4 regions of the Streptomyces sp. NPDC014801 genome follow, and region 3 is predicted to be linked to each of the others. Evidence: riboswitches for the same ligand, from Rfam matches in the RefSeq annotation. Region 3 holds a riboswitch; each other region holds the start of a gene.
The links. Region 3 has a riboswitch for cyclic di-AMP ahead of ACF1AL_RS17010 (M23 family metallopeptidase). Riboswitches for the same ligand answer to the same signal wherever they lie in the genome.
Positions count from the first base shown of each region.

Region 1: linked by a shared signal. The riboswitch ahead of ACF1AL_RS33595 (M23 family metallopeptidase) and the one ahead of ACF1AL_RS17010 (M23 family metallopeptidase) in region 3 are both predicted to bind cyclic di-AMP.
Region 2: linked by a shared signal. The riboswitch ahead of ACF1AL_RS08595 (LysM peptidoglycan-binding domain-containing M23 family metallopeptidase) and the one ahead of ACF1AL_RS17010 (M23 family metallopeptidase) in region 3 are both predicted to bind cyclic di-AMP.
Region 4: linked by a shared signal. The riboswitch ahead of ACF1AL_RS18960 (transglycosylase SLT domain-containing protein) and the one ahead of ACF1AL_RS17010 (M23 family metallopeptidase) in region 3 are both predicted to bind cyclic di-AMP.

Region 1 is NZ_JBIBXG010000015.1:221,693-226,591, forward strand. Features, by position in the region: gene ACF1AL_RS33575 (MarR family winged helix-turn-helix transcriptional regulator) at 1-476, shown strand, start outside; gene ribA (GTP cyclohydrolase II) at 597-1,241, shown strand; tRNA gene ACF1AL_RS33585 (tRNA-Met) at 1,323-1,396, shown strand; gene ACF1AL_RS33590 (PP2C family protein-serine/threonine phosphatase) at 1,662-2,879, shown strand; cyclic di-AMP (ydaO/yuaA leader) riboswitch at 3,121-3,277, shown strand; gene ACF1AL_RS33595 (M23 family metallopeptidase) at 3,289-4,323, shown strand; gene ACF1AL_RS33600 (aldo/keto reductase) at 4,551-4,899, shown strand, end outside.
Region 2 is NZ_JBIBXG010000003.1:431,059-435,957, forward strand. Features, by position in the region: gene ACF1AL_RS08575 (aspartate aminotransferase family protein) at 1-385, shown strand, start outside; gene ACF1AL_RS08580 (helix-turn-helix domain-containing protein) at 456-1,076, shown strand; gene ACF1AL_RS08585 (DUF6126 family protein) at 1,073-1,192, shown strand; gene ACF1AL_RS08590 (tyrosine-protein phosphatase) at 1,289-2,086, opposite strand; cyclic di-AMP (ydaO/yuaA leader) riboswitch at 2,545-2,706, shown strand; gene ACF1AL_RS08595 (LysM peptidoglycan-binding domain-containing M23 family metallopeptidase) at 2,712-3,614, shown strand; gene ACF1AL_RS08600 (SGNH/GDSL hydrolase family protein) at 3,862-4,647, shown strand; gene ACF1AL_RS08605 (TetR/AcrR family transcriptional regulator) at 4,839-4,899, opposite strand, start outside.
Region 3 is NZ_JBIBXG010000006.1:423,568-428,466, forward strand. Features, by position in the region: gene ACF1AL_RS16995 (GNAT family N-acetyltransferase) at 1-179, opposite strand, end outside; gene ACF1AL_RS17000 (HPr family phosphocarrier protein) at 359-640, shown strand; gene ACF1AL_RS17005 (GntR family transcriptional regulator) at 909-1,604, opposite strand; gene ACF1AL_RS17010 (M23 family metallopeptidase) at 1,817-2,560, opposite strand; cyclic di-AMP (ydaO/yuaA leader) riboswitch at 2,573-2,726, opposite strand; gene ACF1AL_RS17015 (M16 family metallopeptidase) at 3,417-4,805, opposite strand; gene ACF1AL_RS17020 (M16 family metallopeptidase) at 4,802-4,899, opposite strand, start outside.
Region 4 is NZ_JBIBXG010000007.1:304,925-309,823, reverse strand. Features, by position in the region: gene ACF1AL_RS18975 (FAD-dependent oxidoreductase) at 1-38, shown strand, start outside; gene ACF1AL_RS18970 (hypothetical protein) at 54-731, opposite strand; gene ACF1AL_RS18965 (HAD family hydrolase) at 853-1,659, shown strand; gene ACF1AL_RS18960 (transglycosylase SLT domain-containing protein) at 1,704-2,198, opposite strand; cyclic di-AMP (ydaO/yuaA leader) riboswitch at 2,204-2,387, opposite strand; gene ACF1AL_RS18955 (polyprenyl synthetase family protein) at 2,966-3,976, shown strand; gene ACF1AL_RS18950 (outer membrane lipoprotein carrier protein LolA) at 4,400-4,899, shown strand, end outside.

The DNA.
Region 1 (4,899 bases), on a different contig from region 3:
AGCGCGCCTGGCGCGCCTACCTCGCCGCCACGCACCTCCTGGAGGACGCGCTGGACCGGCAGCTCCAGCAGGACACCGGCATGCCGCATCTGTACTACTCCATCCTGGCCACCCTGTCCGAGGAACCGGGACGGCGGCTGCGGATGACCGACCTCGCCGAGGCGCTGAAGATCACCCGCAGCCGGCTGACGTACGCCGTGACGCGGCTGGAGCGCGACGGGCTCGTGGCGCGCGAGAGCTGCGCCTCGGACAAGCGCGGGAGCATCGCCGTCCTGACGGAGGCCGGGCTGGCGCAGGTGGAGCGGGCGGCGCCCGGGCACGTCGAGACCGTGCGCGCCTCGCTCTTCGACCATCTGCGCCCCGAGCAGGTGGGACAGCTGGAGGAGATCTGCGACCGGATCGCCCGGGCGATGCAGGAGTCGACCGCCGAGGACGTCCCGTGGCGACGCCGGTCGGGACCGCCGTCGTGCGGGTGAGACGCGTCACAGGGTGACCGCGCGCCTGTTGCTTCAAGTTTCAAGCAGCAGTAGGGTTCCGGACGAACCTTCTGCTTCAAATCTGAAGCAGTCGTACGGAACGGAACCCGGAGTTCCCGCATGGCCGACACCACCGTTGTCCCCGCCGCCACCCCGCGCGCCCGCGTCCGGGTCCCGCTGACCTTCCCCGACGGCTACCGCGCCGACGCCGAGCTCGTCACCTTCCACGGCCTCGCCGACGGGCGGGAGCACCTCGCCGTCGTCCTCGGGGACCCCGGTGGCGTGCCGCTCGTCCGCCTGCACTCCGAGTGCCTGACCGGGGACGTCTTCGGCTCCGCCCGCTGCGACTGCGGCCCCCAGCTGCGCGAGGCCGTCGAGCGCATCGCCGACCGCGGCGGCATCCTGCTCTACCTGCGCCAGGAAGGGCGCGGCATCGGGCTCTACAACAAGCTCGACGCCTACGCCCTCCAGGACCAGGGCCTGGACACCTACGCCGCCAACGCCGCCCTCGGCCTGCCCGAGGACGCCCGCGACTACACCGCCGCCGCGCAGATGCTCACCGCCCTCGGGATCGGCACGCTGGACCTGCTGTCCAACAATCCCGACAAGGCCGGCCAGCTGCGCGCCCTCGGGCTCGACGTCCGCGACCGGGTCCCGACCGGTGTCTTCCCCACCCCGCACAACGTCCGCTACCTGCGCGCGAAGGTGCTGCAGACCCAGCACACGCTGCCGCTCGCGGACCTCACGGAGCGCTGCGTGGTCTGACCGCGAGAGGGGTCGGGCGGGCCCGCCGGGGAACCTCGTCGCGAGCCGCCTCGCGGATGCCGTACACTGGAATCACAACGACGCGGGGTGGAGCAGCTCGGTAGCTCGCTGGGCTCATAACCCAGAGGTCGCAGGTTCAAATCCTGTCCCCGCTACTGAAGGCCGAGGGCCGGAAGCCGAAAGGTTTCCGGCCCTCGGTTTTTTCTCGTCCACCCCCGGCCGCCGCCTTTTTTGGTCTTCCACGGCTCCGGGCGCCGTCTTTCCCTTCCTCCGGCTCCGTGCGCCGTCCTTACCTTCCTCCCCGGCTGCGGCCACCGTCGCCGGTGTCATCCGGTCGGCCCTCACCGCTCGCCGTGCGCGCCCGCACCGGGAAACCTGACAGGCGGAACGACGGCGGACAAGGACGGTGGGAGACGAGCGGTGCGGCCTGCAGACGCGACGGAGGACGGGCCGTACTCCCGGACCGGAGGTGGGCCCTGCACACCCGCCGGTGACACTCCCGTCGTCCTGGACCCCCTGCCGGAGCCCGGGCCGGCAAACGGTCCGGAACCGCGGCCCGACGCGGGACGGCGGGTGTCGTTCGTGCGGGCCTTCGCGCAGGTGCTGCCGGTGCTCCTGATCGTCGTCGGCGGCGTGTACGACTACTGCACCCCGTCGGAGTTCACCGCGGCCCCCTTCTTCACCGCCGCGCCCCTGGTCGCCGCCCCGCTCTACAGCCGGCGCGGCACCGTGGTCACCGGGCTCGCGGCCGTGCTCGTCGTGTTCGCGCTGCACCTCACGCTCGGCATCGTGTGGCACACCGACGCCGTCACCGAACTGGCCACCGTCGCCACCGTCGCCGCCCTGGCCGTGCTCATCAACGCGCTCGCGCGCCGCAGCAGCGAGCAGCTCGCCTCCGCCCGCGAGGTCGCCGAGGCCGCCCAGCGGGCCGTCCTACCCGAACCCGCCGAGCGGATCGGCGGTTTCCAGATCGCCGCCTGCTACGAGGCCGCCCGCGCCGACGCCTTCATCGGCGGCGACCTGTACGCCGTGCAGGACAGCCCGCACGGCGTCCGGCTGATCGTCGGGGACGTGCGCGGCAAGGGCATGGGCGCGGTGGCCGCCGTCGCCGTGGTCATCGGGGCGTTCCGGGAGGCCGCCGAGCAGGAGGCCACTCTGGAGGACGTCGCCCTGCGGCTGGAGCGGGCGCTGTCCCGCGAGGGCGCCCGGCGCGCGGGACTGGACGCCTTCGAGGGGTTCACCACCGCCGTCCTCGCCGAACTCCCGCACGGCGACGGCGTCGTCCGCATCCTCAACCGCGGCCACCCTCCGCCGGTCCTGCTGCACGCGGACGGCACCCTGCGCACGCTGCCGCCCGCCGAACCCGCGCTGCCGCTCGGCATGGGCGAGCTCGGCCCCGGCTCCGACCGGGCCGACGAGACCGGCTTCCCGGGCGGCGCCACCCTGCTGCTGTACACCGACGGCCTCTCCGAGAGCCGTGACCGCCACGGCCGGTTCTACGACGTCGAGGCGCGCCTGGCGGGCCGGGTCGTCGACGAGCCCGGTGCCCTGCTGCAGGCCGTCGCCGACGATGTGCGCCGGCACTCCGGCGGCGGCATGACGGACGACATGGCGCTGCTCGCCGTACGCCGCCCCTGACGGGTCACCCTGGGTGAGCGGGCGAACCCCCTCCGATAACAATTGACGCACCATCACCGAAACCAGGTTTTGAACCTGACGACTGAGGGGCGGTCAAGTCGCCCGGTTTGCACCGGTCGTGGCGTGTAAGTGCCGGCCGGAAAAGTTAATGATCAAGCCGAACGGCTTGGAATCCGACCACCGGGTCTATTAACGTTCGATAACGCAGCGCGGTCGTCCCAGCCGTCACAAGAGACGGCTCCGTGCTCACGCGCCGAATCCCGTAGGGAACCGGGGAACCACCACCTTGGGGTGAATCACGCGGAAGCCGCCGTCCGACGACGAGCGGTATACGCGCGTAGGAGACCTTCCTGCTCCGAACCCGTCAGCTAACCCGGTAGGCGAGACGGAAGGAAAGGAGTACGCCCGCGTGGCGTCCAACCGGCCTGCCCCGACAGCCCCGTTCGTGCCCAGCCAGCACGGCCCCGAGACCCTGGTCTACGGCGGCCACCGCACCGACGAGGGCCCGTGGGAGGAGTGGAATCCCACCGAGGACTCCGTCCGTCCCGTCCGCGGCCGGCACCGCGTCGCCAAGCAGCGCGGCGGACTCGCCCGCAGCTCCACCGTCCTCGGCGTCGGCGTCATCGCCGCCGTCGGCGCGGGCGGCATGGCCAGCGCGAACACCGGCAAGCCGCCGGTGTCCATCTCCATGCCCGACCTGCCCTCCGTCGGCTCGCTGATCTCCGACCACGAGGACGACCGGCCGCAGGGCTCGGCCACCCCGCTCAGCGACATCGCCGCCGGCTCCGACGCCGGCGCGCAGGGCACCACCGACGCCGGCGAGGCGCTGCGCAACCGCATCATGGCGCAGGCCGAGTCGCAGCAGGTCCAGGTCGACGTCAAGGCGCAGGCCGCCGCCGAGGCCGCCGTCGCCCGGCAGGCCGCAGAGGCCGCCGCGAAGGCCGAGAAGGAGGCCGCCGCCAAGGCCGCCGCCGCGAAGGAGAAGGCGGAGGAGGAGGCCAAGAAGAAGGCCGAGGCCGAGCGCCTCGCCGAGCTGGCCAAGCAGTACACGCTGCCGACCTCCTCGTACACGATCACCTCCACCTTCGGCCAGGCCGGCTCCATGTGGTCCTCCGGCTACCACACGGGCCTCGACTTCGCCGCCCCCACCGGCACGCTGATCAAGGCCGTCCACAGTGGCACGATCACCGAGGCGGGCTGGGCCGGCTCCTACGGCTACCGCACGATCCTCACCCTCGACGACGGCACCGAGCTGTGGTTCTGCCACCAGTCGTCGATCAGCGTCAGCGCCGGGCAGAAGGTCGCCACCGGCGACGTCATCGGCCGGGTCGGCGCCACCGGCAACGTGACCGGCCCGCACCTGCACCTGGAGGTCCACCCCGACGGGCAGGCCTCCGGCATCGACCCGATGGCGTGGCTGCGGGACAAGGGCCTCACGCCCTGACCCCTCGCCCGGTTCCTCCCGCCTGACGCCTCGCCCGGTCCCTCACGCCCTGACGCCTCGCCCGGTTCCGCCCGCCTGGCCCTCGCCCGGTTCCCGGTCCCCGGCGGTCCTGACGACACCCCCCCGACGTCAGGGCTGCCGGTCGGGCGTCGCCGGGCGTTCGTGTTTTACATGCTGTTGGTTCGCGTGCGGAATGGGTCGTTCACGCCGGTGCGTTGAAACGGGGCATGACTGCTCTTCGCAAGCTCGGTTCGTCCGACCTCGAGGTCTTCCCGCTCGCCCTCGGCGGCAACGTCTTCGGCTGGACCGCGGACGAGGCGACCTCGTTCGCCGTCCTCGACGCCTACACCGCCGCCGGCGGCAACTTCGTCGACACCGCCGATGCCTACTCCGCCTGGGTCGACGGCAACCAGGGCGGGGAGTCCGAGACGATCATCGGCAAGTGGGTCAAGGCCCGCGGCAACCGCGACGACGTCGTCATCGCCACCAAGGTCAGCCAGCACCCCGAGTACCGGGGCCTGAGCGCCGCGAACATCAAGGCCGCCGCCGACGCCTCCCTGCGCCGCCTCGGCACCG
Region 2 (4,899 bases), on a different contig from region 3:
GCTGAAGTCCCGGCTGGCCGCGCTGACCGACACCTACGAGCTGCTCGCCGACGTGCGCGGCCGGGGCCTGATGATCGGCATCGAGTTCGGCCGGCCGCAGTCGCTGAAGCTGCGCAGCCGCTGGGCCATGCTGCAGGCGGCCCGCAAGGGACTGTTCGCGCAGATGGTCGTCGTCCCGCTGCTCCAGCGGCACCGGATCCTCACCCAGGTCTCCGGTGACCACCTGGAGGTGATCAAACTGATCCCGCCGCTGATCATCGACGAGGCGGACGTGGACCGCTTCGTCGAGGCCTTCGCCGCCGTGATGGACGACGCGCACAGCGGCGGCGGACTGGTGTGGGACTTCGGCAAGACGCTGATCAAGCAGGCGGTGGCCAACCGCTGACGCGGCCCGCGGGTTTTGCCTCTGGGGCAAGAAATTTGCCGCAGAGGCAAGACTGCGGCTCAATGGAGGCATGAACTCCTCCGAGTTTCCGGCGGAAACGGCCGGTGACCTGCCCGCCGTGGCCCCGCAGCTGCGGGCCCTGCGCCGCCGCGCCGGCCTCACCCTGGAGGCCGCCGCCCGCGCCGCCGGACTGTCCGCGGCCCATCTGTCCCGGCTGGAGACCGGGCAGCGCCAGCCCTCGCTGCCGATGCTGCTCGCGCTCGCCCGTATCTACAGTACGACCGTCTCGGAGCTGCTCGGCGAGAGCGTCGCCGAGCGGGACGCCGTGGTGCGCGGGGCGGACATGGAGCCGACGGCCGCCGGCGGCTGGACGTACCGGCAGGCCGGAGCGCCCGGCCGCGGTATGCAGGCCCTGCGGGTGCGGGTGCCCTACGGGGCGCAGGGCGACATCGTGCGCGTGCACCCCGGCGAGGAGTGGCTGTACGTCCTGGACGGCCGCCTCAGGCTCCGGCTCGGGGACACCACCCACCGGCTCGGCCCGGGGGACAGCGCGCACTTCGACTCGCTCACCCCGCACCGGATCGCCGCCGAGGACCCGGGCGGGCTGGAGCTCCTGTTCGTCCACACCCTGCTGCAGAGCCCCACGGCCACGCTGTGCCTGGGGCCCGCCCACCCCGGAGAGGCACGATGAGCAACCTCGAGGAGAAGTTCCCCCGGACCCTGTGGATCCGGCTCATCATCTACATCGCCGTCGGACACGTCCTGGCCGGCTTCATCTGGCTGCTGTTCGAGGTGGGCGCGAAGTAGCCCCCCGGGTCGCCCGAGCCGAAGGAGTCCCCCGGGTCGAAGGCCCCCCATGGTCGAAGGATCCCCGGGCGCCGGCCCCCGGCGTGGCGCCGCGGCTCAGTCGAGCAGCCGCGCCCGCAGCCGCTCCCGCGTCGCGGGGGTGAGCTTCAGTCCCTGCTCCAGGTAGGCGTCGACGCCGCCCCAGGTCTCCTCGATGGTCTCCATGGCCGCGGTGAGGTACTCGGCCCGCGCGTCGAAGAGGGGGCTGAGCAGCTCCATCACCTCGGGCGTGTACGCCGACTCCGCCGAGCCGCTGCGGCGCACCTTGTAGCGGCGGTGCTTCTCGTTGGACTTCAGGTAGTCCTCGACGATCGCGTCCCGCTCCACGCCCAGCGCGAGCAGGGTGACCGCTATCGACAACCCCGCACGGTCCTTGCCGGCGGCGCAGTGCATCAGCGCCGGGACGTTGTCCTCGGCGAGCGCGTGCAGCACCCGGGAGTGCTCGCCGGTGCGCTCCTTGATGATCGTGCGGTAGGAGGCGATCATCCGGTGCGCGCCCTTGCCGTCGGCGAGGATGCCGCGCAGCTGGTCGAGGTCGCCGTCGCGCACCATCTTCCAGAACTCGGCGCCGTCCGCCGGGTCGGACAGCGGCAGGTTGACGTTGCGCACGCCCGGCAGCTCGACGTCCGGGCCCTCCAGCTTCTGGTCGGCGGCGTTGCGGAAGTCGAAGATCGTGTGCAGTCCCAGGGAGGAGAGGTAGGCCGCGTCCTCCTGCGTGGCGTGCGCGAGGTGACCGCTGCGGAACAGCACTCCGTGCCGCACGCGCCGCCCGTCGGTGGTGGGCAGTCCGCCCACGTCGCGGAAGTTGCGCACTCCGGCCAGCTCGGGTTCGGTCGACGGCACCTGCTGCGTCACGAAGGGCTCCTCCCGCTCGGCCCCGCCGGCGCGGCTCGGTGGCCGACGGGTGCCCCTCGACGATACGACATGGATTCCCGGGGCAACCGGTTGTCCCGGCGTCCCCGGCGGCGGTGGGCGAATGGGACGGATATCCGCCCGTGCCGCATCTGGGCTTTCTGTCCGAATTGCAGCCTTCCTTCCAACTCGCCAGGTAATAAAGGCTGCTGGGAAACCGCCGCGTGAGGAGCGTCATAACCGTGACCGTCCGTCGTACGTCATGTTCACGTAATCAGGACGGATTTCCTGGGGAATTGGTGAAAACGCCGGGCACGGAATGCACATAGCGTGACGGCGGAAACGGAAAGTCGATCACAGAAAACGCCCGTCGGCGCAACCTTCTGCTTGTCCCCGTGCGTCCTGCTCGCTTACGTTCCCCACCGAATCCGGACGGACGCCGAATCCTGCCGCCGTCCGGCGCACCGCACCCACCCACCCGACGTACGGCAGGAGCGGGGGACCCACAGGTACGACGCCTGTTCCGGTTCCCGGAACGGCTTTGGGGTGAAGCCGCGCCCAGCGCGGCCGGGCATCTCCCGCCCGAACCCGACAGCTCACCTCGCAGGCGCCGGAGAGGAATTGCGCCATGCCCGCGAAGGGTAAGCACCGCCGTCCGAAGGCCCAGCGTCTCGCCCGTACTCTCGCCGTCGCCGGCACCGGTGGCGCCGCGCTCGCGCTGCCGCTCGTGAGCGCCGCCGGCGCCCACGCCGCGACGCCGCAGGCCGCCGCCCAGTCGGTGACGGACAAGGCCGTCCGGACGCTGCCGTCCACCGCCCAGAAGGCCGCGCAGTCCGGTGCGCGCGTCTACACCGTGAAGGCCGGCGACTACCTGTCCAAGATCGCCGACGAGCAGCACGTCGCCGGCGGCTGGAAGAAGCTGTACGAGGACAACCGCGAGGCCGTCGGCAGCGACCCGTCGCTCATCCACCCCGGTCTGAAGCTGTCCCTCGGCAAGAAGGCCGCCACCGCGCACAAGGCCGCCCCGACGCACAAGAGCGAGGCGCCCGCGCGGAAGTCCTCCGCCAAGCCCGCCGAGGCCGCGAAGCCCGCCGAGGCCGCCAAGCCCGCGACCGCCGCCAACGGCTTCACCCTGCCGGTCTCCGGTGCCACCATCGGCACCGCCTACCACACCGCCGGCAGCATGTGGTCCAGCGGCTACCACACCGGCGTCGACTTCGTCGTCCCGACCGGCACCCCCGTCAAGGCCGTCGGCGCGGGCACCGTCGTCTCCGCCGGCTGGGGCGGCGCCTACGGCAACCAGGTCGTCATCAAGCTGAACGACGGCTACTACGCCCAGTACGCCCACCTGTCGCAGCTGTCCGTCTCCGCCGGGCAGAGCGTGACCGCGGGCCAGCAGCTCGGCCTGTCCGGCGCGACCGGCAACGTGACCGGCCCGCACCTGCACTTCGAGATCCGCACCACGCCGGACTACGGCTCCGACGTGGACCCGGTCGCCTACCTGCGCGCGCACGGCGTGGCCGTCGGCTGACCCCGCGCCGCGTCGCGGCACCCCACCTGACACGCCGTCGAAGGCCGGGCCCCCGCCAGGGGCCCGGCCTTCGACGTGGTGCGCGGTCCCGGGCCGCCTGCCGCCCGGGTCTATTCCCTGCTTGGCCAACCCTTTAGGAGTGGCTTATCTCACCGCCCGTCAACCCCTTCCTACGGTCGCGTAGGTCACATTCGAAGGTGAATCATGGACTGCTGTGGCAGACGATTCGAAGAGTGACAGCAGAGCAGTGATCGGGTCGTACGTGGCGGTGGGGGACAGCTTCACCGAGGGCGTGGGCGACCCCGGCCCCGACGGGCAGTTCGTCGGCTGGGCCGACCGGTTCGCCGTACTCCTCGCCGACCGGCGGCCCGAAGGCGACTTCACGTACACGAACCTCGCGGTACGCGGCAAACTCCTCGACCAGATCGTGGCCGACCAGGTGCCGAGGGCCGTCGAACTCGCCCCCGATCTGGTGTCGTTCTGCGCGGGCGGCAACGACATCATCCGGCCCGGCACCGATCCCGACGAGGTCGCCGAGCGGTTCGAGAAGGCGGTCGCGCAGCTCACCGCGGTGGCCGGCACGGTCATGGTGACGACGGGCTTCGACACGCGGGGCGTGCCGCTGCTCAAGCATCTGCGCGGCAAGATCGCGACCTACAACGGGCATGTGCGGGCCGTCGCCGACCGCTACGGCTGCCCGGTGCTCGACCTGTGGTCGCTGAAGTCCGTCCAGGACCGCCGCGCCTGGGACCACGACCGGCTGCACCTGTCGCCGGAGGGCCACACGCGCGTGGCGCTGCGGGCCGGCCAGGTGCTCGGCCTGAAGGTCCCGGCCGATCCGGAGCAGCCCTGGCCGCCGCTGCCGCCGCGCGGCACGCTGGAGGTCCGGCGCGACGACGTGCACTGGGCCCGCGAGTACCTGGTGCCGTGGATCGGCCGCCGGCTGCGCGGCGAGTCCTCCGGCGACCACGTGACCGCGAAGGGCACGCTCTCCCCGGACGACATCAAGCTGCGCATCGCAGCGGTGGCCTGACCGGCCCGCCCACCCGCCGAGGACACCGGTGGCCCGCCCCGCCCGGGGCGGGGCGGGCCACCGGTGTCCTCGCTTCCCCACGTCCCGTCGCCCCGGAGCGGCCGGGACCACCCGCGAACGAACGCCGCGGCGCTCGGCGGGGCCCGCGTTCGGGGTCCGGGGTCGCCCCCGTGGTTACTTCGGTGGGGTCGTCAGGGCTTTCCGGTGAGGCCCAGTTCGTGGGTCAGGGCCTCGTCGACCCATTGCTGGGCG
Region 3 (4,899 bases):
GGGTAGGGCGCGAAGAAGCGGTAGTACTTCGACTCGTCCGACACCTGCTCGTAGAAGCTGACCAGGCGGTCCGCGTCATCGACGGTGATGGGGCGGATCCGCGCGGTGCCGCCGTCGCGCAGCACCACGTCGGCCTCCCAGTGGGCGGGGTACTCCTGCCTGTCCGACGCGCTCTGCATGGGGCCCAGAGTACGGCTCGCGTACGACAACGGCGCGGGGCACTCTGTGGAGGACGGATGCCGGGTCGAGGCCGAGGCCCGGTGATCGCGTCCGGATGGGGTCCATGGACCTCTCCGGGCATGCTTCACCGTATGGGAAACTGGTCTAGACAACCCTGAGAACTGAAGGGCAGCAACACATGGCTGAGCGCCGCGTCAACGTCGGCTGGGCCGAGGGCCTCCACGCCCGCCCCGCCTCCATCTTCGTCCGAGCCGCCACGGCCACAGGCGTCCCGGTGACGATCGCCAAGGCCGGCGGCACCCCGGTCAACGCGGCCTCCATGCTGGCCGTCCTCGGCCTGGGCGCCCAGGGCGGCGAGGAGATCGTCCTCGCGTCCGACGCCGAGGGTGCGGACGCCGCACTGGACCGTCTGGCGAAGCTGGTCTCCGAGGGCCTCGAGGAGCTCCCCGAGACCGTCTGAGTCACGGCATGAAAGAAACCGCGTCGGCCTTTCCGGTCGGCGCGGTTTCGCGTTTTCCGGTCGACGCGGTCTCGCGCTTTCCGGTCGGTGCGGTCTCGCTTTCCGGTCGGTGCGGTCTCGCGCTTTCGGCATTTACGGTGGGTACGTCCGCGGAATTCGCGGAGTGCCCGGGAAATGGGCGCGCCGATGAGCGGGTCATGAGCAGGTCTCATTATTCGACCCCGAGGGCAGGAACCGAATATCCCACTCTTTGTATACGGCGCCCGTGTTAATGCCGCAGGCCCGGTGTGTTGACGGCATGTTGCGAAGTCCTCACGCGCTCGGGGCGGTCGCCGGCGCCGGGGCGGCGCAGCCGGTGGGCGGCCGTGGAGCGCTCGGTGTGCAGCGCGGCAACCGCCCGCGCCCGCTCGCTGTCGCCGCGCGCCACCGCGTCCACGATGGCGCCGTGCTCCGCCCACACGTCCACGGGGCCGGCCGACGGCTCCACCGTGTACAGCCAGGCGATCTTGTGCCGCAGCTGGGTGAGCGCCGCGGTCAGGGCCTGGCTGCCGCAGGCCTGGGCGAGCGTCTCGTGGAACCAGCCGTCCAGGGAGCGCAGCTCGTCACCGGTGCCGTGCCGGGCGCGCTCCCGGCCGAGCCGCACCAGGCCGCGCAGCACCTTCAGATGCGCCTCGGTGCGCCGCTGGGCGGCCCGCGCGGCACCCAGCGGCTCCAGCAGCGTCCGCATCTCCAGCAGATCGGCCGCGTCCTGCTCGGTGGGCTCGGCCACGCACGCGCCCGCGTGCCGCCGCGTCACGACGAAACCCTCGGCCTCCAGGGTGCGCAGCGCCTCGCGCACCGGTACCCGGGAGACGCCGTAGCGGCGGGCGAGCACTTCCTCGGTGAGCCGGCTGCCGCGCTCGTGGATACCGGCGACGATGTCGTCCCGGATCGCCGTGCACACCGAATGCGCCGGAATACGCATGTCCGACCTCCGTCTTGATCCCCGTGAAACGCCGACGATGGACGCGTGTTCCGTGACTCTATTCCAAGGGGCCGGAATTTCCGACGGCGGGCCGGATTCCATGGATATTTTTTGGTCGGCAGGATGGCGGGACGGGGTGGAGGGGCGGAAAAACGGCGAAAGCCCCGGCTCGGTGATCCGGGGCTTTCGTTCGACGCTTGCTGCCGGGGACGTCAGAGGTTGACGCCGTGCGCGCGCAGATAGGCGACCGGGTCGATGTCGGAGCCGTACTCCGGGGAGGTGCGCGCCTCGAAGTGCAGGTGCGGACCGGTGACGTTGCCGGTGGCGCCGGACAGGCCTATCTGCTGGCCGGCCACGACCTGCTGGCCCACGACGACGCCGATCGACGACAGGTGCCCGTACTGGGTGTACGTGCCGTCGTGCATGCGGATGACGATCTGGTTGCCGTAGGCGCCGCCCCAGCCGGTCTCGACGACGGTGCCGTAGCCGACCGCGTGCACCGTGGTGCCGGTCGCGGCGTGGAAGTCGATGCCGGTGTGGTGGCCGGAGGACCACAGGGAGCTGCTCGCCTCGTACCCCGTGGAGACGTACGAGTGAGCGATCGGGGCCACGTACGTGGTCAGGAGCTTGCGCTGGGCCTCGCGGGCGGCGCGCTCCTTGGCCTCGCGGGCCCGCTCGGCGGCGGCCTTGCGCGCGGCCTCCTCGGCGGCCTTCTGCTCGGCGGCCTGCTTCTGCGCCTCGGCCTGCGCGTCGATCTGCTGGGCGACCGAGTCGTCGGCGGTGATCACGGGGAGCAGGCCGGTCTGCTCGGCGGAGGTTTCGGCCGCGAGCGCGGGGGCGGCGAGGGTGCCGATGACGCCGGTGGTGGTGAGGGCGGCGATACCGGCGGCCTGCGCGGTGGTGCGCTTCATGCGGCTCGGACGGCGGTGCTTCCCGGTGGCGCAGACGAACGCCATGTGGTGGCTGATCCTTTCCTTCCCTCTCGCCTACCGGGTTAGCTGACGGGTTCGGAGCAGGAAGGTCTCCTACGGGCCCCCTCGCGGGCGCCCGATTCACCCCAGGGACGTGTGGGTCCCCGGCTCCCCTGGCTCGCGCCGTACGGGGACTCGGCGATGGCTGTCCGGTGCCGCGGGTGCGGCGCACTGCCTGACGGACAGCCCGGATGAAGCTACGGTGAGCGACCTTCAAAGCTCAAACGAATCAGTGGTTTTGTAGCGCATCCCACAGGTCAGACAGGCAACCTCCGCCCCAATTCGGGCATTCGGGCGATGCGACGCCTTCGATCCCAAACGACGCGGGGTGCGCGGGGATGGCGGCTGTCGGCGGCGGGGGCGGGGCGCCGGGAGACAGGGGAAGGCCCCTGGTGGTCCGTCAACCACCAAGGCCCTGCGTGCGGGTGTGTCCGCGGCCGGGGGGCGCGGTGCGGGTGTGCCTGTGGCCAGCGGGGCTCGCGGTGCGCATGCGTCTGCGGCCAGTGGTGTGCACGGTGCGGGTGCGGGTGCTCCTGCGGCCAGTGGGCGCGTTGTGCGTATCTGCGGCCACGGGGATCTGCGGTGACGGTGCGCATCGGCTTGCCTGGGCCCCCGGTACCCGGTGCGCCCACTGGGCACCGGGGCGGCCGTAGAGCACCAGGGCGGCCGTGAGGCGGCCGCAGCGCGCGCCTGGACGCGCGGCACTGCGGCGGGCGGGCGGTACGCACGCGCTCACGCCCCCGGGACGCGACGTGTGCGGGCCTAGCGGCCGCCAGGCCATCAGGGCGCCACGCGCGCGTGCACGCTCCGCCGCCGGCAGGGCATGCACGCGCGGGTGCGTCTACTCCGCGCTGACCACCGAGACCGTGCCGATGCCGAGGGCCTCGACGGGCTCCTTGATCTGCCCGGCGTCGCCGACCAGAACGGTCACCAGGCGGTCCACCGGGAACGCGTTCACGACGGCCGCGGTGGCCTCGACGGTGCCGGTCGCGGCGAGCTGCTGGTACAGCGCCGCCTGGTAGTCGTCCGGCAGGTGCTGCTCGACCTGGTCGGCCAGCGTGCCCGCGACGGCCGCCGCGGTCTCGTACTTCAGCGGGGCCACCCCGACGAGGTTCTGTACGGCGACGTCGCGTTCGGCGTCGGTCAGGCCCTCGGCCGCCAGGGTGCGCAGCACGGTGAAGAGGTCGTCGAGCGCCGGACCGGTGTTCGGCGTGTCGACGGAACCGCTGATGGCGAGCATCGCGGCGCCCGAGCCGTCGGGGGCGGAACGCAGCACCTGGCTGAAGGCGCGCACGCCGTAGGTGTAGCCCTTCTCCTCGCGCAGGACGCGGTCCAGGCGGGAGGTGAGGGTGCCGCCGAGGCAGTACGTGCCGAGCACCTGCGCCGGCCACACGCGGTCGTGCCGGTCGGGGCCGATCCGCCCGATGAGCAGCTGCGTCTGGACGGCGCCGGGACGGTCGACGATGACGACGCGGCCGGTGTCGTCGGCCGTCACCGCCGGCACGGGCCGCGGCTCGGTGCGCGAGCCCGTCCAGGCGCCCAGGGTGTCGCCGAGGAGCGCGTCCAGGTCGATGCCGGTCAAGTCGCCGACGACGACCGCGGTGGCGGTGGCGGGGCGTACGTGCCGCTCGTAGAAGGCCCGCACGGCGGCCGCGTCGATCGCGGTGACCGTGTCCTCGGTGCCCTGGCGCGGGCGGGACATGCGCGAGGTCGCCGGGAAGAGCTCCTTGGACAGCTCCTTCGCGGCGCGGCGGGAGGGGTTGGCCAGCTCGTGCGGGATCTCGTCGAGGCGGTTGCGCACCAGCCGCTCGACCTCGCTGTCGGCGAAGGCGGGCGCCCGGAGCGCGTCGGCGACCAGGCCGAGGCCCTTGGCCAGCCGGGAGGCGGGCACCTCCAGGCTGATGCGGACGCCGGGGTGGTCGGCGTGCGCGTCGAGGGTGGCGCCGGCGCGCTCCAGCTCGGCGGCGAACTCCTCGGCGGTGTGCTTGTCGGTGCCCTCGGAGAAGGCGCGCGCCATGATCGTGGCGACGCCGTCGAGGCCGGCCGGCTCGGCGTCCAGGGGCGCGTCGAGGATCACCTCGACGGCGACGACCTGCTGGCCGGGGCGGTGGCAGCGCAGCACGGTCAGGCCGTTGTCGAGCGTGCCCCGCTCGGGGGCCGGGAACGCCCACGGCTTGGCCTCGCCCGCCTGGGGCTGCGGGTGGAACTCCATGGTGGCGAGCTCGGTCACTTGGCCGTCTCCTCGTCGTCGTTGCCGGCCTCTACGGTCGCTTCCTGCTCGGGGTCCTCGGGCACGGCGGCGTCCGGGGCTGCCTGCGTCTTCG
Region 4 (4,899 bases), on a different contig from region 3:
CCCGCCTGGCCCGGCACCTGATGGCGGCCCACGGCTGACGGCCGGGGGGTGGGCTACGCCCCTTGGGCGTGCTGCCAGTCCAGGAAGCCGGTGATCAGGCCGGGCGGGTTGGCGGCCTCGGTGGCCTCCACCTCCCAGCCGGGGCAGTCCATGTCGAACACCACGATCGGCAGCGGGCGGCCGAGGATCTCCTCGATCAGGCCGCTCGCGTGCAGATGGCGGGCGAGGCCGGTGCAGGCGTCGGCGAAGTACTCCCACAGCCCCTCGCTCGTGCCGTCCTCCTCGTCGCAGCTCATGCCGTCCTCCTCGTCGCAGCTCATGCCGTCCTGCTCGTCGCCGCTCGTGCCGTCCTGCTCGTCGCGCACGGCCTTGGGCAGGGCGGGATCGCCGGTGCCGTCGTCGTACCACAGCCCGAGCTCCTTGGCCCGCTCGACGAAGAGGGCGCCGCCGGCCGGGTCCTCGGGGACGTTGCCGAGCATCTCGAAGCCGTCGAGGAGCCAGCAGGCGTAGTTCCAGCGGGCCTCGCCCGGGTCCTCGGCGCGCCGCTCCCGGGCGTACTGGGACTCGGTGTTGTAGCCGATGGCGACGTAGGGGTGCCGGTCGTCGTCCAGGCGCCAGATACGGAAGGAGAGGGCGTAGATCTCGGGGACGTCGGCGGCGGGGAAGCGGGCGAGGACGCCGGCGGCGGCCTGCCGGAGGTGCTGCTGGAAACGGTCCGGTCCGGCGGTCACGACGTGGGCCTCCCCCTGGTGAGTGAGAGGTCAGCCTGCCACAGCGGCGGGGGGCCCGAAGGGGCCGGGGAGGAGGCGCGGCCGGTGGTGAACGGGGGGCTTCCGGGGTCCGTATTCTCTGATCATGGCCGCCCTCGCATATGCCCTCATCGCCACTGACCTGGACGGAACGCTGCTGCGCGGCGACGACACGCTCTCCGACCGGTCACGGGCCGCGCTCGCGCGGGCGGTGCGGGCCGGCGCCCGGCATCTGGTGGTGACGGGCCGCCCGGCGCCCCGGGTGCGGCCGCTGCTGGAGGACCTGGGTTCCACGGGGCTCGCGGTGTGCGGGCAGGGCGCGCAGGTGTACGACGCGGGGGCGGACCGGCTGCTGTGGTCGGTGACGCTGGACCGGGAGCTGGCCGAGACGGCGCTCGGCAAGATCGAGGCCGAGGTGGGGGAGGTCTACGCCGCGGTCGACCAGGACGGGGTGGACGGGCTGACGCTGATCGAGCCCGGCTACCGGATGCCGCACCCGACGCTGCCGGCGGTGCGGGTCGGGCGGCGCGACGATCTGTGGGGCGAGCCGATCAGCAAGGTGCTGCTGCGCCATCCCGAACTGTCCGACGACGCGCTGGCGGCGACGGCCCGCGCGGTGGTCGGCTCGCTGGCGACGGTGACGATGTCGGGGCCGGGCACGGTGGAGCTGCAGCCGTGCGGGGTCACCAAGGCGACGGGGCTGGCGCTGGCGGCCGACCGTCTCGGGCTGGGCGCGGAGCGGGCGCTGGCATTCGGGGACATGCCGAACGACATCCCGATGTTCGCCTGGGCCGCCCGCGGGGTGGCCATGGCCAACGCCCATCCGGAGCTGAAGGCCGTGGCCGACGAGATCACCTTGTCGAACGAGGACGACGGCATCGCCGTCGTCCTCGAACGACTCTTCAGATGACGGAGGCGGCTCGGCCCCGTCAGGACGCGCTGAGCTCAGCCGGCTCAGTACGCGCTGAACACGTTGTCGATCGAGCCGTAGCGGGCGGCCGCGTAGTTGCAGGCCGCGGTGATGTTGGCGATCGGGTCGTACGGGTCCATGGAGGTGCCGGGCACGTGGTAGGCGAGGAAGGTCGGGTCGATGACCTGCAGCAGGCCCTTGGAGGGGGTGCCGGCGGCCGCGTTGGAGTCCCACAGGTTGATGGCGGCCGGGTTGCCGGAGGACTCGCGGATGATGTTGCGGTAGATCCCGTCGTAGGTGCCGGGGATGCCGCGCTGGGCCATGATGTCCAGCGACTGGCGGATCCAGCCGTCCAGGTTGTTCGGGTAGACCGAGTTGGCGGCGGTGATCACGGTCGCGGTGGAGGCCGGCGTGGCGGCGGAGGCGCTGGTGGCGCCGAAGAGCGGGAGCGCGAGGGCGGCGGCACCCGTGCCGGCGACGGCGAGGGTGCGGACGAGGCGGGACGTGCGGGTGCGGCGGTGCTGACCGGCAGCGGGCATGGCGAAGTTCCTCTCCGGCGCCTGCGAGGTGAGCTGTCGGGTTCGGGCTGGAGATGCCCGGCCGGCCGCGGAAGGCGGCACGGCTTCACCCCGAGCCGGTCCGGGGCGTCGTCGGGGCGACGACGTCCGGTTCGGCGACTTACCTGGGTCCCCCGCTCCTGCCGTACACGGATGAGTTGGTCCGATGGTGGGTGCCGGACGGCGGCAGGATTAGGCGTCCATCCGACAGGCCGGGAAGTTATGCGAGAGCACATGCCGGGAACAAGTACCGGATTCACCTATCGCCCTAGTTGACCTTGGTAGGGGCCGTTTGGGTGTCTTGATCCTTTGCTACTGCCAAGCCTCAACTCGCTTGGGGGAACTGGGGAAGCGAGGGTTCCGGCAGTCGGGGACCGGCGAGGGGTCCGCGTGACCCAATTCACTGGTGTCACAGGCGCAACACATTTGGAACCAAGGTGACCAAGGTGATTCGGCTGATTAATTACGGCAAAACGGGCAGTAGGGTCGTGTTCCGGCGCGATCGGCCGGGCGGCTCGCACAGGGTGGGGGAGTGGTCTCCCGGGTGTGAGCATGGTGGATAACGGTACTTTTCGGCTGATCAGATGTGGTCGATCAACATATCGGGCGTGATCCGATACCGCCTGGCCTGTAACCGTGGGCGCTATCGGTGATCGAAACGTGACCGGATACGCTGACTTGAGTGATGGCAGCGACCTATCGACAAACCGCGTAATCGCCAACCGGCACCAGCAGACAGGAGACCCCTCGTGACCGTCGTCGGGCCGTTCGGGCTGAGCGTGCGGGACCAGGCTCTCGAAGCCGATGTCCAGGCCGGATTGGCGGCTGTCGAGGAAGGGTTGCTCGAGGCCACCAAGAGCGAGGTTCCCTTCATCACGGAGGCCGCGCAGCACCTGGTGCGGGCGGGCGGGAAGCGGTTCCGGCCGCTGCTCGTGATGCTCGCGGCGCAGTTCGGTGATCCGTACGCGCCGGGTGTCGTGCCGTCCGCCGTCGTGGTGGAGCTGACCCACCTCGCGACGCTGTACCACGACGACGTCATGGACGAGGCGGCCGTGCGCCGCGGCGTGCCCAGCGCGAACACCCGGTGGGGCAACTCCGTCGCCGTCCTGACCGGCGACTTCCTCTTCGCCCGGGCCTCGCAGATCCTCGCCGACCTCGGACCGGAGGCGGTCCGGGTCCAGGCTCTCGCGTTCGAGCGGCTGGTCACCGGCCAGATCCTGGAGACCGCGGGCCCGCAGGACGGCCGGGACCCGGTCGACCACTACCTCGAGGTGCTCGGCGGCAAGACGGGGTCGCTGGTCGCGGTCTCGTGCCGGTTCGGCGCGATGATGTCCGGCGCCGACGAGACGGTCGTGGACGTGCTCACCCAGTACGGGGAGCGGCTCGGCGTCGCCTTCCAGCTCGCCGACGACGTACTCGACATCGCCTCCGACTCGCACGAGTCCGGCAAGACGCCGGGCACGGACCTGCGCGAGGGCATCCCGACGCTGCCGGTGCTGCGGCTGCGGGAGCGGGCCGAGCGGCTGGGGCTGCCGGAGGACCGCGCCCTGTGCGAGCTGCTCGACTCCGACCTCAGCGACGACGCGCGGCACGCGGAGGCGCTCGCCGCGCTGCGCGCGCACCCCGCGCTGGAGCAGGCGCGCCGCGACACCGTCCGCTACGCCGAGGAGGCGCGGGCCGCGCTGGCCCCGCTGCGGGAGTGCGACGCCAAGGTGGCCCTGATGGAGCTGTGCGACGCGGTGGTCCACCGGGCGGGCTGACCCGGCCGCCGGCGGATCGCCCCTCGGGCGCCGCACGTGCGTCCCGGCCCTTCCGGTCCGGGACGACTCCGCCACGGAGCCCCGCCATGAACCCCGGCCGGCCCAGGGGGTGTCTCTGGCTGCCGTGCCCTTCGCCCCGCCGTCCCCTTCGCCCCGCCGTACCCCCGCCGCATCCCCCGTGTCCCCCACATCCCCTACGGGTAAGGGGAGCTGACCCCTCGCCATGTCATACCCCAGCAGTACATGGAGTTGACTCCGTGGGGTGACGACCGGCGGCGGCCGATTTGGTCTGATGGGAAGCACGAAAGACACCACTCCTCACCGATTCGGGTGAGAATGGCGGCTTGGGGTGGGGCCCGCCGGGAGCGCACGCCGCGGGTCACGGGACGGACAGCCGCCGCCGACGACGGAGGTAGCGCACAGATGGCACCGTTTGGAACCGAGGACAGGGCGACGGCCGCGGGCGAGCCGGCCGGTCCGCCGCACGGGGGGCGTCGCAAGGTCGCGCGGTACGCCGTGCCCGCGACGGTCGTGGGCGTGGCCGCCGCGACGATCGGGATCGTTCCCGCGCTCGCCAGCTCCGGGGACCCGGACCTGCCGGCGATCAGCGCCCAGCAGCTCATCGAGAAGATCGCGGCGTCGGACGTCCAGCAGTTCTCCGGCACCGTCCGCGTCAACACCGACCTGGGCCTGCCCGACCTCGGCGGGCTCGCCGGCGGTCTGGGCGGCGGCGCGGCCGGGGGCGGCGGTGACGGGTCGTCCGCCGACCCGTCCGCCAAGGTGACCGAACTCGCCACCGGCTCGCACACGTTGCGGGTGGCCGCCGACGGCCCGGACCGGCAGAAGGTCTCCGTGCTGGAGGACGCCGCCGAGTACAGCCTCATTCACCACGGCAAGGACGTCTGGGGCTACGACAGCAAGTC